One region of the Streptacidiphilus albus JL83 genome, then DNA from elsewhere that is predicted to be linked to it. Evidence: riboswitches for the same ligand, from Rfam matches in the RefSeq annotation. Region 1 holds a riboswitch; the other holds the start of a gene.
The links. A riboswitch is a leader RNA that binds a small molecule or an ion and turns the genes downstream of it on or off. The one in region 1 is predicted to bind cyclic di-AMP.
Positions count from the first base shown of each region.

Region 2: it holds a riboswitch for cyclic di-AMP, as region 1 does, so the genes downstream of both, BS75_RS19670 (M23 family metallopeptidase) here and BS75_RS09335 (C40 family peptidase) in region 1, are expected to answer to the same signal.

Region 1 is NZ_JQML01000001.1:2,148,711-2,156,228, reverse strand. Features, by position in the region: gene BS75_RS09340 (C40 family peptidase) at 1-1,029, shown strand, start outside; cyclic di-AMP (ydaO/yuaA leader) riboswitch at 1,363-1,530, shown strand; gene BS75_RS09335 (C40 family peptidase) at 1,541-2,593, shown strand; gene BS75_RS09330 (C40 family peptidase) at 2,948-3,967, shown strand; gene BS75_RS09325 (hypothetical protein) at 3,981-5,252, shown strand; gene BS75_RS09320 (glycosyltransferase family 87 protein) at 5,209-6,387, opposite strand; gene BS75_RS09315 (glycosyltransferase family 4 protein) at 6,574-7,518, shown strand, end outside.
Region 2 is NZ_JQML01000001.1:4,557,073-4,564,590, reverse strand. Features, by position in the region: gene BS75_RS19695 (MarR family winged helix-turn-helix transcriptional regulator) at 1-434, opposite strand, end outside; gene BS75_RS19690 (MFS transporter) at 557-1,933, shown strand; gene BS75_RS19685 (undecaprenyl-diphosphate phosphatase) at 2,121-3,056, shown strand; gene BS75_RS46735 (thioredoxin family protein) at 3,205-3,852, shown strand; gene BS75_RS19675 (VOC family protein) at 3,918-4,340, shown strand; cyclic di-AMP (ydaO/yuaA leader) riboswitch at 4,497-4,650, shown strand; gene BS75_RS19670 (M23 family metallopeptidase) at 4,663-5,691, shown strand; partial or broken gene BS75_RS43435 (hypothetical protein) at 5,725-6,035, opposite strand; gene BS75_RS19660 (coiled-coil domain-containing protein) at 6,129-7,518, opposite strand, start outside.

The DNA of each region.
Region 1 (7,518 bases):
GCCGCCACCGCAGTGGCGATCTCCGCGCAGTCGGCAGCGCAGGCGGCGCCCAAGCTGACCCTGGACCAGGCCCGGAGCGAGGTGGCGGCGGACCGGCAGGCGGCCACCACCCAGGGCGAGCAGTACAACCAGGCCCAGGGCGAGCAGCAGGCGATCCAGCAGAAGGTCTCGCAGCTGCAGAACGAGATAGCGCGCCAGCAGGCCGCGGTCAACGCGCAGTTGGCGCAGTTGGGCGCCCAGGCGGCGGCCCAGTACCGCGACGGCGCGTTCGACCCCTCCATGCAGCTGATGCTCTCGTCGGACCCGACGGACTACCTGGACCAGGCGTCCACCCAGGGCGAGCTCGACGCCACCCAGGCCAACCTGCTGGGCAGCGTCAAGGCGCAGCAGACCGTCCTGGCCCGGGAGAAGGCCGAGGCCACGGCCGAGCTCAAGCAGCAGCAGGCGCTGCTCGCGCAGATGCAGAAGGCGAAGTCCAGCGCCCTGGCGAAGCTCGCGGCGGCGCAGAGCGTGCTCGACTCGCTCACCGCGGCCGAGCGGGCCCAGGTCGCGGCGAGCGCCGGCGTGGGCGGCGGCGGCACCAAGGCCGGTGGCGGCACGACGGCCGGTGGCGGCACGAGTGCCGGCGGCAACGGCGGCAGCGGCTCCGTGGGCGGCATCAGCCTGGACGGCATCTCCAGCGCGGCGGCGACCGCGATGCGGGCGGCCATGAGCAAGGTCGGCAACGCGCCGTACGCGTGGCAGGGCTCCGGCCCGAACGAGTTCGACTGCTCGGGCCTGGTGATGTGGGCCTACGCCCAGGCCGGGATCACGCTGCCGCACTACTCCTACTCCGACGAGACCGAGGGCAGCCCGGTCGCCTCGCTGGCCGACGCCAAGGTGGGCGACATCATCGTGCTGGAGAGCGGCGCCCACGTCGGCCTCTACGCCGGCAACGGCATGCTGCTCAACGCCCCGGAGTACGGCTACGACGTGTCGGTCCAGCCGATCAGCTGGTTCGGCCAGATCGTCGCGATCCGCCGGTTCTGAGGGATCTGACGAACCGTTCCACCAGTGGCTCCGCCCCGGGCTCCCCGCCCGGGGCGGAGCCACTGTCGTCCCGTCATGTGACAGATGGCACACAGATAACGACAGTCATGGTGATCTGACCGTTTTGGCCGTCATGTCGTCGGCGTTCGGTCATAGAGTGACCTCGGTGCGTAAGGTGTCGGCCGGTTGATCGGTCGGCCGTCGCCTTTTTGCTGACAATGATTTGAACGGATCACGGTTGGGTCACTAAGGTCGATCTCCGAACCACCGCTCAGTCGACCGCCCAGCACGGGTGGCAGCGGCGGTTCCCGCCGAGTCCGAGGCGTGGCAGGGGTGCGCAGTGCGCCCGTCAGGGGAGTGTCGACAACTCGGAGCCGGGGAACCACTCGTTCCTCGGGGTGAATCGACGTCAGGCCGGTGCGGTTGCCGGTGAGGCGTTGTAGGGCGATCTTCCAGCCCGAACCCGTCAGCTCACCCGGTAGGCGGACGTAGGAAGAAGGAGCTCGCCTTCGTGGCGTCCCATCGTCGTCCCAAGAATCCGAGTCGTACCCGGGTCACCGTGCTCACCGCCGCTGCCGCCACCGCCGTCGCCATCACCGCGAACGCGCAGTCGGCGCAGGCCGCGCCGCAGCCGACCACCGCCTCGCTCAAGGCCCAGATCGCCCAGCTGAACACCGCCGCCGACACCGCCATCCAGAAGTACGACGGCGCCCAGCAGCAGCAGCAGGAGCTCCAGGCGCAGGTGACCACGCTGCAGAACCAGGTGGCCCGGCAGCAGGCGGCCCTCAACGCCAAGTCCGCCAGCCTCGGCGCCGTGGCCGCCGCCCAGTACCGCAGCGGGACGGTGGACGCGTCCATGCAGCTGCTGCTGGCCGCCGACCCGACGGACTACCTCGACCAGGCCTCCACGCTCGCCCAGCTGAACAGCAGCCAGGCGTCGGAGCTGTCCCAGTACAAGGCCCAGCAGGCCACCCTGGACACCGAGAAGAGCCAGGCCGAGGCCAAGCTCACGGCCCTGGACTCGGTCAGCAACGACCTCGCCGCCGCCAAGGCGACCGCGCAGGCGAAGCTGGCGGCGGCCCAGGCGCTGCTGAACACGCTCACCGCGGCCCAGCAGCAGGCCGTGACCGGTGGCGGCGGCAGCGGTGCCGTCGGCTCCCCGGGCGGCGCCGACTACGGCCCCACCGCCGACCTGGGCAGCTCGGCCCCCGGCGACGCGCTGGAGGCCCGCGCCTTCGCCGCCGCGCAGACCCGGATCGGAAAGCCGTACGTCCTCGGCGCGACCGGCCCGGACGAGTTCGACTGCTCGGGCCTGATGATGTGGGCCTACGCCCAGGCCGGCGAGGACATCACCCGCACCACCTACAGCCAGATCAACGAGGGCACGCCGGTCAACAGCGTGGCCGACCTGCAGGTCGGCGACCTGATCTTCTTCAACGGCGATGCCCATGTCGGCATGTACGCGGGCAACGGCATCGTGCTGCACGCCCCGCACCCCGGCGCGGTCGTCCGCTACGAGGAACTGGCCACCGTCGGCTCCATCTACGCGATGCGCCACTTCTGAGCGGAGCGCCGCCGGGCAGAACACCCAAACGGCCGTACGGGCCCGACCTCTCCCGAGGGGTCGGGCCCGTTGCGTTACCACCCGTCAACCCCCGTGCGACGTGCGATTTCAACCCCATGAGCGTATTTCGCACTTATTTTCGTAGTGCGGGGGGTTTGGACGCGATACGTCCGAGTCGCTAACGTCTGCGATCGGCCCTCCGCAGCGTCGACCGCCCTCCCCGGGCGGCACCGGGGGCGGCCTGGTCCGAGCGGACGCAGCCGGCGTCCCGCCCCCGGGCCGGGCACCGGACGAATGGAGTTCGCCCAGGTGGCGTCCCACCGACGTACCCGAGCACTGGGACGGCTTTCCGGCGTGGGATCACTCTCCCGCACCGCCGTGACCCTCGCCGCCGCCTCGGCCGCCCTGGTGGCCGGCGGTGGCAGCGCCCTCGCCGACCCCGGCGCACCGACCACGCCGGACGGGGTCAAGCAGCAGGTCGACGCGCTCTACGGGCAGGCCGAGGTGGCCGGCCAGCGCTACGACGGCGCGGTCGAGCAGGAGCACGCGCTGCAGCGACAGGTCGCGCTGATCGAGCAGCACGTCGCCGACGAGCAGCAGGACGTCAACCTCCTGACCCAGAGCATGGGGTCGCTCGCCGCCGCGGAGTACCGGCAGGGCGGCGGCCTCGACCCGCTGATGGACCTGATGTTCAGCTCCGACCCCGAGCAGTACCTGCAGCGCGCGACCGCGCTGCAGCAGGCGGACGGCTCGCTCGCGGCGCTGCTGCAGAACGTCCGCGACGAGCAGCGGCAGCTGGCCGAGGACCGGGGAGTGGCGCTGTCCGAGCTGAACCGGCTGGAGCAGGTCCGCCGGCTCATCGCCGGCAGCAAGGCCGAGGTGCAGCACCGGCTCGGCCGGGCCCAGGCGCTGCTGTCCACCCTCAGCGGCAGCGAGCGCGACCAGCTCGCCCAGGCCGAGGACTCGGCCGCGGCCGCGGCCGCGCAGGCCGCCGGGGTGGCCCTGCCCGGCGACCAGGGCCCGGCCAGCAGCGGCGCCGCGATCGCGCTGGCGGCGGCCCGCAGCGCCATCGGCCGGCCCTACGTCTACGGGGCGACCGGCCCCGGGGCCTTCGACTGCTCGGGGCTGATGTACTGGTCCTGGCGGCACGCCGGGGTGGCGCTGCCGCGCACCTCGCAGGGCCAGGCCTTCGCCGGGCGCAGCATCCCGTTCGGCCAGGCCCGGCCGGGCGACCTGGTGATCTTCTTCGGCGACCGGCACCACGTCGGGATGTACGCGGGCAACGGGATGGTCATCCACGCCCCCTACCCTGGAGCCCGGGTGCGCTACGAGCGCGCCGCCGACATGCCGATCGCAGAGGTGGTCCGAGTCTGATGGTCCGAGTCTGATGCCGATACCCGGCGCGCCCTCGCGGCGCGGGCTGCTGCTGGCCGGCGGCGTCGCGGCGGCGGGCGTGGTGGCCGGCGGGGCGCTGCTCCGGCACTCCGGCGGCAGCCGCGCGACCGCTGCCGCCGGGATCCAGGCGGCGCTGGACCGGCGCGCCGCGGCCGTGCTGCGACGGGACCCGGCCGCGCTGGCGGCGACCGTGCTCCCCGGGTCGGCCGGGCTGCGCACCGCCCAGCAGCAGTGGCTGGGCAACCTCGCCCAGGTCCCGCTGGCGTCCTGGCAGTACCGGCTGCTGGCGCTGGACGCCTATCCGCTGCCGCCCGCCCTCGGCTCCGGCGCCCGACAGGCGGCCCGGGTGCGGCTGGACTACCGGCTGGCCGGATTCGACAGCGAACCGGTCACCGCCACCTGGTATCCGACCTTCACCCAGCCGAGCAGCGACAGCTCGGGCGACTGGTACCTCGGCTCGGACGACGACCACCCCGGCGGCGACGTCGAGCTCTGGGACCTCGGCCCGGTCACCGCCGTCCACGGCCGCCACAGCCTGGTGCTCGGGCTGGGCGGAGCCGCCGGGCTGCGGTCGCTCGCGGCGCTGGCGGACCGGGCGGTCACCGACGTCAGCGCGGTCTGGGGCGACGGCTGGGGGCAGCGCACCGTGCTGCTGGTGCCCGACACCGCCGCCGGGTTCGGCAGCCTGCTCGGGGTCGACCCGGCCGACTTCACCGCCGTCGCCGCCGTCACCAGCGGCGAGTACGGCGCGGCCGAGGCCGGGCGGACCGAGCGGATCACCCTCAACCCGCCGGTCTGGGCCACCCTGAACGACCTCGGCCTACGGGTGGTGACCACCCACGAGACCACCCATGTGGCGACCCGGGCCATCACCGACACCTGGACCCCGCGCTGGCTCGCCGAGGGCGCCGCCAACTGGACCGGCTACCTCGGCACCGGCCGCAGCCCCCGGCAGATCTGCCCCGAGCTGGCCGCCGACCTCGCCGCCGGCCGGGTCCCGGAGGCCCTGCCCGCCGACGACGCCTTCGACGGCACCGCCCCCGACCTGGCCGCCCACTACCAGCAGGCCTGGTGCGCCTGCCGGAGCATCGTGCTGCGGCACGGCGAGCCCGGACTGGTGGCGTTCTACCGGGCGGTCGCCGCCACCGGCGGCAGCGGCGGGCAGCAGGCGGCCGTCGACACCGGGCTGCGCCGCTCCATCGGCACCGGGCTGGCCGACTTCACCGCGCTGTGGCGAGCCGATCTGCTCGCGGCCCTGCGCTGACCGCCGGCTCCGCCGCGACGCTGCCGCGCCACAGCCGACGGCAGGAGAGCAGCGCCGCCGCCGCCAGCAGCAGGTTGCGCAGCACCAGCGCCAGGCTGCCGAACAGGCCGAAGTTCATCACCTGGCCGAACAGCAGCGGGAACTCCAGGAAGGTCATCGCGCCCGCCGCCAGCAGCAGCCAGGCCACCGGCCGCTGGGTGGTCCGCCGGTGGGTCAGGCAGACGGCGGCCAGCCCGATCAGCCAGACCAGGTACTGCGGGCTGATCACCCGGCTGGTCACCACGAACAGCAGCAGCGCGGCCAGCGCCGCGTCGGCCGGCGTGGCCGCGCTCCAGCGCCGGGACCTGGCCCGCCACAGCAGCAGCCAGCCGAAGCCGCCCAGCGACAGCGCCACCATCGCATGGCCGACCAACGCCACGCCGGGGCCGAGGAGTTCGACCGAGCCGTAGTTCATCGCGGCGGTGCCGGGCCAGCCGAACAGGTGCGCCGCCTCGAACGGCAGCGCGCCCAGCGACTCCACCTCCACCCCTCGGTCGGCCTGGAAGCGGAGGAAGGAGAAGGCGCCGTTCATGGTCACCGCGCAGACGAAGCCGACCGCCAGCGCCGAGCCGGCGACGGCGGCCCAGGCGTCCCGGGTCCGCCGCCCCCGGGGCAGGCCCAGCACCGTCAGCAGCGGCCAGACCTTCAGCATCGCGCCCAGCCCGGCCAGCACCCCGCCGAGCACCGGCCGCCGGGCCGCCGCCAGCAGGCCGGCCATCGCCACCGCCGACACCACCAGGTCGAAGCGGCAGTACACGGTCGGCCCGAGCAGCGGCACCCCGGCCACCCAGAGCCACACCCCGGCGCCCGAGCCGCCGCGCCGCGCGGCCCGCAGCAGCAGCGCCCCGGCCAGCGCGTCGCAGACCACCACCAGCACCAGGAAGCCGGTGAAGTACGAGCAGGGCAGCCATCCCGGCGCCACCATCACCAGCGCCGCCAGCGGCGGATACTGCCAGGTCATGTCGTCCAGCGGGAAGGTGCCGGTCTGCAGCACCTGGGCCCAGCCCTGGTAGATCACCTTGACGTCGCTGGTGAGCGCGAGCCCGCCGAACGGCAGCACGTCGGTCACCGCGAGCAGCAGCAGGGTCCGGCTCACCGCCCAGGCCAGCGGCGGCGCCCACGGGCGGCGGACGAGGGACCGGACGGCGGACTGACTGGCGATGGTTCCTCGCTGACGGTCGGGCCGACGCTCGGGCCGGCGGTCGGTGGGGCGGCCGTGCTGCCCTATCGTACGGATCAGCCACCCCCGCTCCGAGGACCTCGAAGGGCAAGCCGCCGGACCATGCACACCACGCTGATCGTCACCAACGACTTCCCGCCCCGACCCGGAGGCATTCAGACCTTCGTCCACAACATGGCGGTGCGGATGCCCGCCGGACGGATCGTGGTCTACGCGTCGACCTGGCGGGACGGGCGCGAGGTCGCCCGCTTCGACGCCGGGCAGCCCTTCCAGGTGGTCCGCGACCGGAGCTCGATGCTGCTGCCCACGGCCCGGGTGACCAGGCGGGCCGTCGAGATCCTGCGGGCGGAGGACTGCGGCTCGGTCTGGTTCGGCGCGGCGGCGCCGCTCGGGCTGATGGCGCCCGCGCTGCGCCGGGCCGGGGCGGAGCGGCTGCTCGGCATGACGCACGGTCACGAGGCCGCCTGGGCCCAGCTCCCGGGCTCCCGGCAGCTGCTGCACCGGATCGGCGCGGGCACCGACACCCTCACCTATCTGGGCGAGTACACCCGCTCCCGGATCGCCGCGGCGGTCGGCCCGAAGGCCGCGTCCCGGATGGTGCAGGTGCCGCCGGGCGTGGACGAGAAGACCTTCCACCCGGACTCCGGCGGGGCCGAGGTCCGGGCCCGGCTCGGGCTGACGGACCGTCCGGTGATCGTCTGCGTCTCCCGGCTGGTGCCGCGCAAGGGCCAGGACACGTTGATCCGCGCCCTGCCCGGGGTGCTCGCCCGGATCCCGGACGCGGTGCTGCTGATCGTCGGCGACGGCCCCTACCGGGCCGACCTGGAACGCCTCGCGGCCGGGACCGGCGTGGCCGGCTCGGTCCGGTTCACCGGCGCCGTGCCCTGGGCGGAGCTCCCGGCGCACTACGGGGCCGGCGACGTCTACGCCATGCCCTGCCGGACCCGGCGCGGCGGCCTCGACGTCGAGGGCCTGGGCATCGTCTACCTGGAGGCCAGCGCCACCGGCCTGCCGGTGGTGGCCGGCGACTCCGGCGGCGCCCCGGAC
Region 2 (7,518 bases), 2.4 Mb from region 1:
AACACGGCCGCCATCCGCATCGACTCCAGCCACTTCTCCCGGCCGAGCCGGGTCAGCTCGATGATCACGCGCACCCGGTTGTTCTCGTCACGGGTACGGGTGACCAGGTCCGCGGCCGCCATCCGGTCGATCCGGTGGGTCATCGCCGCCGGGGTCAGTCCCAGCCGCTTGGCCAGCTCGCCGGGGCCCAGCCGGTACGGGTCGCCGGCCACGATCAGCGCCTTCAGCACCTCCCAGTCGGCCGAGCCGATGCCCAGGTCCGCCAGCTGCCGCCCGTAGGCGACGGACATCCGCCGGGCGAGCCGGGACATGGTGCTCACGATCGTCTCGACCTGCGGGTCCACCAGGGGGAACTCGCGCTGATAGGCCGCTACCTGCTCGCTGATGTCCAGTTCGGACACTGCTGCGGGAGGCTCCTGCGCTGACTCGGTCATGCGTCCAGTGTATAGCCTTGCTCTGTTAAGACTTTAGTAGTGTAGTCTTTCCTGAGAAAGTGAGAGGCTGGGGAACCGGCGGAGCAACAGAGAGTGGAAGGCGGTGCAGCATGACCCGCACGATGCGGCAGCAGAAGCAGGCAGGGCGGAACGGGACGACCGGGCGCAACGCGACGGCGGCGGCCACGCTGCGCCGTGTCCAGGTCGGCAACGCGCTCAGCGCGTTCGGCAGCGGTTTCACCGTCCCCTACATGTTCGTCTACGTGGACGAGGTGCGCGGGCTCGGCTCGATGACCGCCTGGCTGATGTTCACCGTGTTCGCCCTGGCCGCCCTGGTCGTCCTGCCCTTCAGCGGGCGCGGGATCGACCGCTACGGGCCCCGCCCGGTGCTGATCGCCGGGGCGGTCGTCTCGGCCCTCGGCGCCTTCGCCTTCGGTCACGCCACCGGCACCCCGCACATCCTGGCCTCGGCCTTCCTGTTCGGCGCCGGGGTCACCACGGTGCAGCCCGCGCTGGCCACGATGATCGTCCGCTGCTCCACCCCGGCCACCCGCTCGCACGCCTTCGCCATGCAGTTCACCCTGGTCAACCTGGGGATGGGGGTCGGCGCGATGATCGGCGGGCAGATCGTGGACGTCCACCACCCGTCGAGTCTGACGCTGCTGTTCACCATCGAGGCGCTGATGTTCCTGGTGCTCGGGGCGGTCACCGGCGGCGTGCGGATCCCGGCCGCCCCGGCGCTGCCGGCCGTGTCCACGGCCGCCGTCGACGGCGCGGAGCGGCGCGCACCGCGCTCCGACCTGCGGACGCTGCTCGGCGACAAGGCGATGATCAGTGTCTGCGTGCTCGCCGCGCTGATCTTCTTCACCTGCTACGGCCAGTTCGAGTCGGGCGTCGCCGCCTACGGGACCAGCGTCGTCGGGATCTCCCCGGCCATGCTCGGCTTCGCGCTGGGCGCCAACACCCTGGCCATCGTGCTGCTGCAGATGATCGTCGTGCGGATCACCGCACGCCGCCGCCGCAGCACCGCGATCGCCGCCACCGGCGCGGTCTGGCTCGCGGCCTGGGCCGCCGCCGGGGTCGCCGGGCTGATCCGCAGCGACGCGATGTTCGCGACCGTGGCGATGATCTCGGTCTACGTGCTCTTCGGGGTCGGCGAGGCACTGCTCGCGCCCACCCTCGGGCCGATCGTCGCCGACCTCGCCCCGAGCCGGCTGCTGGGCAGCTACAACGCGGCCTTCGCGCTGGTGAAGCAACTCGCGGTGGCGATGGGCCCGGCGGCCGGGGTGCTGCTGGTCGGAGCCGGCCTGTCCGGTCCCTACCTGCTGGTGATGGTCGGCTGCACGGTGCTGATCATGGTGCTGGCGCTGCGGCTGCGCCGTCGGCTGACCCCGCTCCAGGACAACGCCGTGCGCTCGGAGCACATCCTGGAGGGCACGGGCGGCGCGGTGCCGACCGAGGGCGCGCGGCTGGTGCCGGAGCTCCAGCACGCGGGCTGAACCGGGCAGACCCCCTCCGGCGGGCGGTCGTCGGGCACGCGAGTGCCGGGCGACCGCCCGCTGTGATGCCGGTGAACACCCGGCATCGGAGCGGTGAACAAGGGTCGCCCGGTCACGAGGGGTCTACACGGCTGTAGTACTTTCTGACTGCCCAGACTCTGCATTCCTTACAGCCGAAGGCCCTTCGATGTCCGTCCTCACGTATCCAGAAGCGATCGGCGTCGGCCTCATGCAGGGCGTCACTGAGCTCTTCCCGGTCTCCAGCCTCGGCCACAGCATCCTGGTGCCCGCCCTGATCGGCGGCTCCTGGAAGCGGGACCTCAATGTCTCCGCGGCCGGCTCGCCCTACCTGAGCGTGCTGATCGGGCTGCACCTGGCCACCGCGCTCGCCCTGGTCGTCTACTTCTGGCGGGACTGGGTCAGGGTCATCGGCGGTTTCATCAGCTCCGTCCGCCACCGCCGCATAGAGACGGTGAACGAGAAGCTCGCCTGGCTGCTGATCGTGGCGACCGTGCCGGTCGGCGTCGTCGGCCTGGCGCTGAACAAGTTCTTCCAGGACGCCCTCGGCACGCCGATCGTGGCCGCGGTCTTCCTCACCCTCAACGGCCTGGTCCTCTATGTCGCCGAGCGGCTGAAGCGGGGCGGCAGCGGCCGGCGGCGGGCCGGCGACGCCGGGATCGAGGAGCACGGCCCGGACGGCGAAGCGCTGCACCCGGACGAGGTCTCCGACCGCCGGATCACCGCCAAGCTGACCTGGAAGCAGGCCCTGGTGGTCGGCGGCGCGCAGATCCTGGCGCTGCTGCCCGGCATCAGCCGCTCCGGCGTCACCATGAGCACCGGCATCTTCAAGGGCCTGCGCCACGAGGACTCCGCCCGTTTCGCCTTCCTGCTGGCCACCCCGGTGATCGGGGCGGCCGCGCTGCTCAAGGTGCCCTCGCTGCTCGGCTCGGCCGGGGACGGCATCCGCGGCCAGGTGCTGGCCGGCTCGGTCGCCGCCTTCGTGGCCGGCTACGTCGCGGTGCGCTTCCTGACGAAGTACTTCGAGACCCGGACGCTCACCCCGTTCGCGATCTACTGCACCCTGGCCGGCCTCGGCAGCATCGCCTACCTCTCGCTGACCTGAACCGGCTCGCACCGGTGCGCCCCTGGCTCACCCGCACGGGTGATTGCCGCGCGGCGGCTGGACGGTCGGCCCCGCCCCGCCCGGCGGGCCTGCTCGAATGGGTCCGAGGGGCGGTCCTCGCCCCGACCCGGACGAGGGAGGGCCCGCCGTGACCGGCCGCGGACTGCTCGGGACGCTGGCGCTCGCCCTGGCCGGCTCGCTGGCGGCCTCGGCGCTGGCCGGCTGCACCACCGTGGCCGGCACCGGACGCCCCCGGCCCGGCTCCGGCCCGGCCGCGTCCCGCTCCTCCTCCTCGGACGGCAGCGCCGACGACGCGCACCGGGCGGGCGGGCCCGGCTACCTCGGCGTCGCCCGGCCGTTCCCGCCGCTGCCCACGGTCACCCCCGCGCCGGTGCCCGACAGCTACAACCCGGCGGCGGACGCCCCGGCGGCCGTCGCCTCGGCCCTCGCGGCGGCGAAGGCGGACGGCCGGCCGGTGCTGCTGGACTTCGGCTCCGCCTGGTGCGAGGACTGCCAGGCGCTGTCCGCGCTGCTGGAGAACGTCGGCGTGCACCAGGTGCTGTCCCGCAACTACCACCTGGTCACCGTGGACGTCGGGCACTTCGACCGGAACACCGACCTGGCCGGGCGCTACCTCCGGCTCAGCGCCGTCGGCATCCCGGCGCTGGTCGAACTCGGCCCGGACGGCCGGGTGCTCAACTCCGGCACCGGCGGCGTGTACGCCGACGCCCGCGACCTCAGCGCCGACGCCCTGGCCGGCACCCTGGTGAACTGGCTCTACACGACCGGGGGCTGACGGATTTCGGCCTCCCACGTGCACGGACCTCCCGCAGCGGGGCGCTCCGGGGCTAGCGTGGCCCTGTGGCGACGAGTGCGGAGACCGACACGGACAGCGGAACAGGTGCGGACACGTATCCGGGGCCGGTCGTGGGCCTCGGCATAGGGCGGCTGGACGAGATCGTGGTCGACTGCGCGGACCCCGCGCGGCTGGTGCGGTTCTGGGCGGCGCTGCTCGGCGGGAGCCCGGTGGACCGGGCCGGCGACTGGTCCTACGTGGACCCGCCGGGAGGACAGCCCCGACTCGCCTTCCAGGCCGTGCCGGAGGGAAAGCCGGGCCGGAAGAACCGGCTGCACCTGGACATCGACGTGGCCGACATCGCGCTGGTGCGCGCGGCCCTGCTCCGGATCGGGGCGGTGGCTGTGGGCGAGGTCCAGCGGGACGCGGAGGGCGCGTTCCAGGTGATGCTCGATCCGGAGGGGAACGAGTTCTGCCTGGTCCGCTGAGTCCGGACCGGACGAACCCGGACGCCTCGAATACGGACAAAGGCCGCAGACGGTGCGTCAAGTCCCAGCTGGCTCCCCGAACCACTTGGAATCAACCGCCTCTAGGATTAACGTTTGATAACGCAGCACGAAGTTCTGCTGTTCGACGAACGGCGTCGTGCGCTGTCGCCTAATCCTGCTGGCCGTCACTTCCCGTGACGGCCGGGAGCCGGGGAACCACGTATCTGGGGTGAATCGGCCGTTCGCGGCCGTAGGGGACCTTCCTCTCCGAACCCGTCAGCTAACCCGGTCGGCGTGAGGGAAGGAAAGGAGTACGCCGGCCGTGGCGTCGTACCAGTCCGCTTGGGCACCTGTACAGACCGAGGTGCCGCAGCGCCCCGCCGGGATCGCTTCCGGCACCGTCCTCGGACTCGCGGCCATGGCCGCCGTCGGCGCGACCGGGGCGATCGGCCTCGCGGCCCCCGCCAGAGCGGCGACCGTCAGCGACACGCTGACGCTGAGCAACAAGGGCACGGTGAGCGTGGCCGACCACAGCAACGACGCGCTGCCCGCCGGGGCCACCGCCGTCGGCAGCCGACTGCTCGACCCGGGCACGGCCCTGGCCGAGCGGATCCGGACCCAGTCCGCGCAGCAGCGCGCCGACGCGGACGACGCGGCCCGTCGTCAGGCCGCCGCCGCAGCGGCGGCGAAGGCCGAGGCCACGGCCAAGGCCGAGGCCGAGGAACGGGCGCAGGCAGCGGCCCGGGCCGAGGCCGCGGCGCAGGCGGAGGCGGAGAGCCGGGCGGCACAGCTGGCCGCGGAGCAGGCCGTCCAGCACGAGCAGGCGCTCCGGGCCGAGGCCCTGGCCCAGGAGAACGCCCAGGCGGCGGCCCGGGCAGCAGCGCAGGCGGAGGCCCGGGCGGCGGAGCAGGCGCGCGATGCCGAGGCGGAGCAGGCGCGGAGCGCCCAGGACCTCGGTGAGCTGGTCGTCCCGGTGCCGGGCGCGGTGCCCGGGGCCGGCTTCGGACAGTCCGGTTCCTACTGGTCGCACCTCCACACCGGTCTGGACCTCGCCGCCGCCACCGGCACCCCGGTCGTGGCCGTGGGCCGGGGCACGGTCACCTCGGCCGGCTGGGCCGGGGCCTACGGCTACCGGATCGTGGAGACCCTGCCCGACGGCACCGAGATCTGGTACTGCCAGCTCTCCTCGATCGGCGTCGGCGGCGGCGAGGTGACGGCCGGTCAGCCGATCGGCCGGGTCGGCGCGACCGGCAACGTCAGCGGCCCGCACCTGCACCTGGAGGTCCGCCCCGGCGGTGGCGAGCCGGTCGACCCGTCCGTCTGGCTGGCCGAGCACGGCCTCGGTATCTGACCCGGCCGCTGCTGCTCCCCGAAGGGCCCCGGCTCAGCGGGGAGCGACCCGGCGGTCCGCCACCGCCCAGGACGCCACGGCCACGCCGCTCGCGACGGTGAGCACCGACGGCCAGGCGCCGAGCTTCTTGGCCAGCGGGTGCGAGCCGGCGAACGCGGCGACATAGAGCCCCGCGAGTGCGGCCGTCGCGGCCGGACCGGCGGCCCGCTGCCACTGCACCGCCGCGACCGTCCCGGCGGCGAGCAGTGCCGCGCCGCCGAGCTCGCGCTTCTTCGTCGCCGGGCCAGGCCGAAGCCGCCGATCAGCCCGCTCGCGGCGACCAGGGACGAGGGAATGCGTGCCATCGTTGTTCGACCTCCGGGGACGGGTGGGGCGTGCGGGCTCCGGACCCGGTGGTCCGGATCCGCTCCCAGCACCCTAACCCGGCCGGCGGACGGTCAGTTGGTGCGGGTGTTGTGCAGGTGCAGGCCCATGTAGCCGATGTAGATCAGGCCCGTCCCCGAGCAGTCGTCGTGGTAGTGCAGCCGGGGAGCGGTACCGCCGCCGCCTATCCGGAGGTGGGCGCCCATGAAGACCTCGCCGGCCGGATTGACCTCGACCGGGACCGGCAGCTCCCGCTCGCTCTTCCACTTGCCGTGCGAGCGGACGGTGCGCGACTCGTCCCGGATCACCTTGCGCGGGGGGAAGGGGTGGCAGTCGGCCGGGGTGTTCTCGCACCAGCGCCGGAAGTCCCCGCCGGAGGCGCCGCGTACCGCCGCCGCCGCGTAGTCCTGGAGCGCGAGCAGCGCGTCCCAGGCCATCCGGACCCAGGTCGGATGGTCGGTCTGGAGGTCCAGGTCGCGGCCGAGCCGGGCGTCTCCGGTGAACCGGAGCAGCGGGAACTCGCCTTCGAGCCGGTCCAGCAGCTCGGCGAACGAGGCCGGGTCGTGCTGCTGGTCGCGCTCGAACCGGTCGTGCTCCGGCAGGTCCGAGTAGCCGGCCTCGGCCAGCCGTCCGCGCAGCGAGCGGACCTGGGTCCGGGCCGCGCGCAGCTCGCTGTACTGCTCGTCGTACTCGGCGGCCAGCTCCGACTCGCGCTCCTCGGCGGCGCGCAGCCAGCGCCGCACCTCCTGGATCTCGCCGGCCCGGGCCCGCTGTTCGAGCACCTCCTCCTCGTGCTCGTCCACCAGCAGCGATCCGGGCTGCACCCCGTCGATCTCGGCGCCGACGTCGCTCAGACCCCGGGCGCGCAGCGGCGGGAGCGCTTCCAGCGCCTCCGGCAGCGGGGTCTGCACCGCCAGCCGCCGGGGGAGCCAGGCCAGCAGCCCGGAGGCGCGGCGCAGGTCGGTCTCGAAGGTGTGCCGGGCCATCACCCGGTGCCGGGGCGCGTCCGGCTGCCAGGCCGGGTCGAGCCCGGGGAGGTAGGTGCGCACCGCGCCGCCGTAGACCCGGTGGTGCTCCAGGGCCCGGTTGAACTCCCGTTCGGCGCCCGGCGCGAGGGCGTAGAGGACGGCGGTGCCGGCGCAGCCCCGCAGCAGCGGGTCGACCGTCTCGGCGAGCCAGTCCTCGAAGTCGGTGTGGGAGGGGGTGCTGGCGACGACGATGGGCAGCCGCCGGTCGGGGTCGCAGAGCTCGTCCAGGACCTCGTCCAGCGCGCCGCGCTCGATCACCGTCGGCATGCCGTGCACCGCGGCCGAGCCCGCGTGCTCACCCTCGGTGGCGGCCAGGACGTCGAGCAGGCCGCGGGCGAGCGAGGGGACGGGGGCCTTGGCGGTGGGCACGCCACGGGCGGGCAGCAGCTCGGTGTCCAGCCGGACCCAGGTGCGCGCGCCGGTGGGGGTGGACACC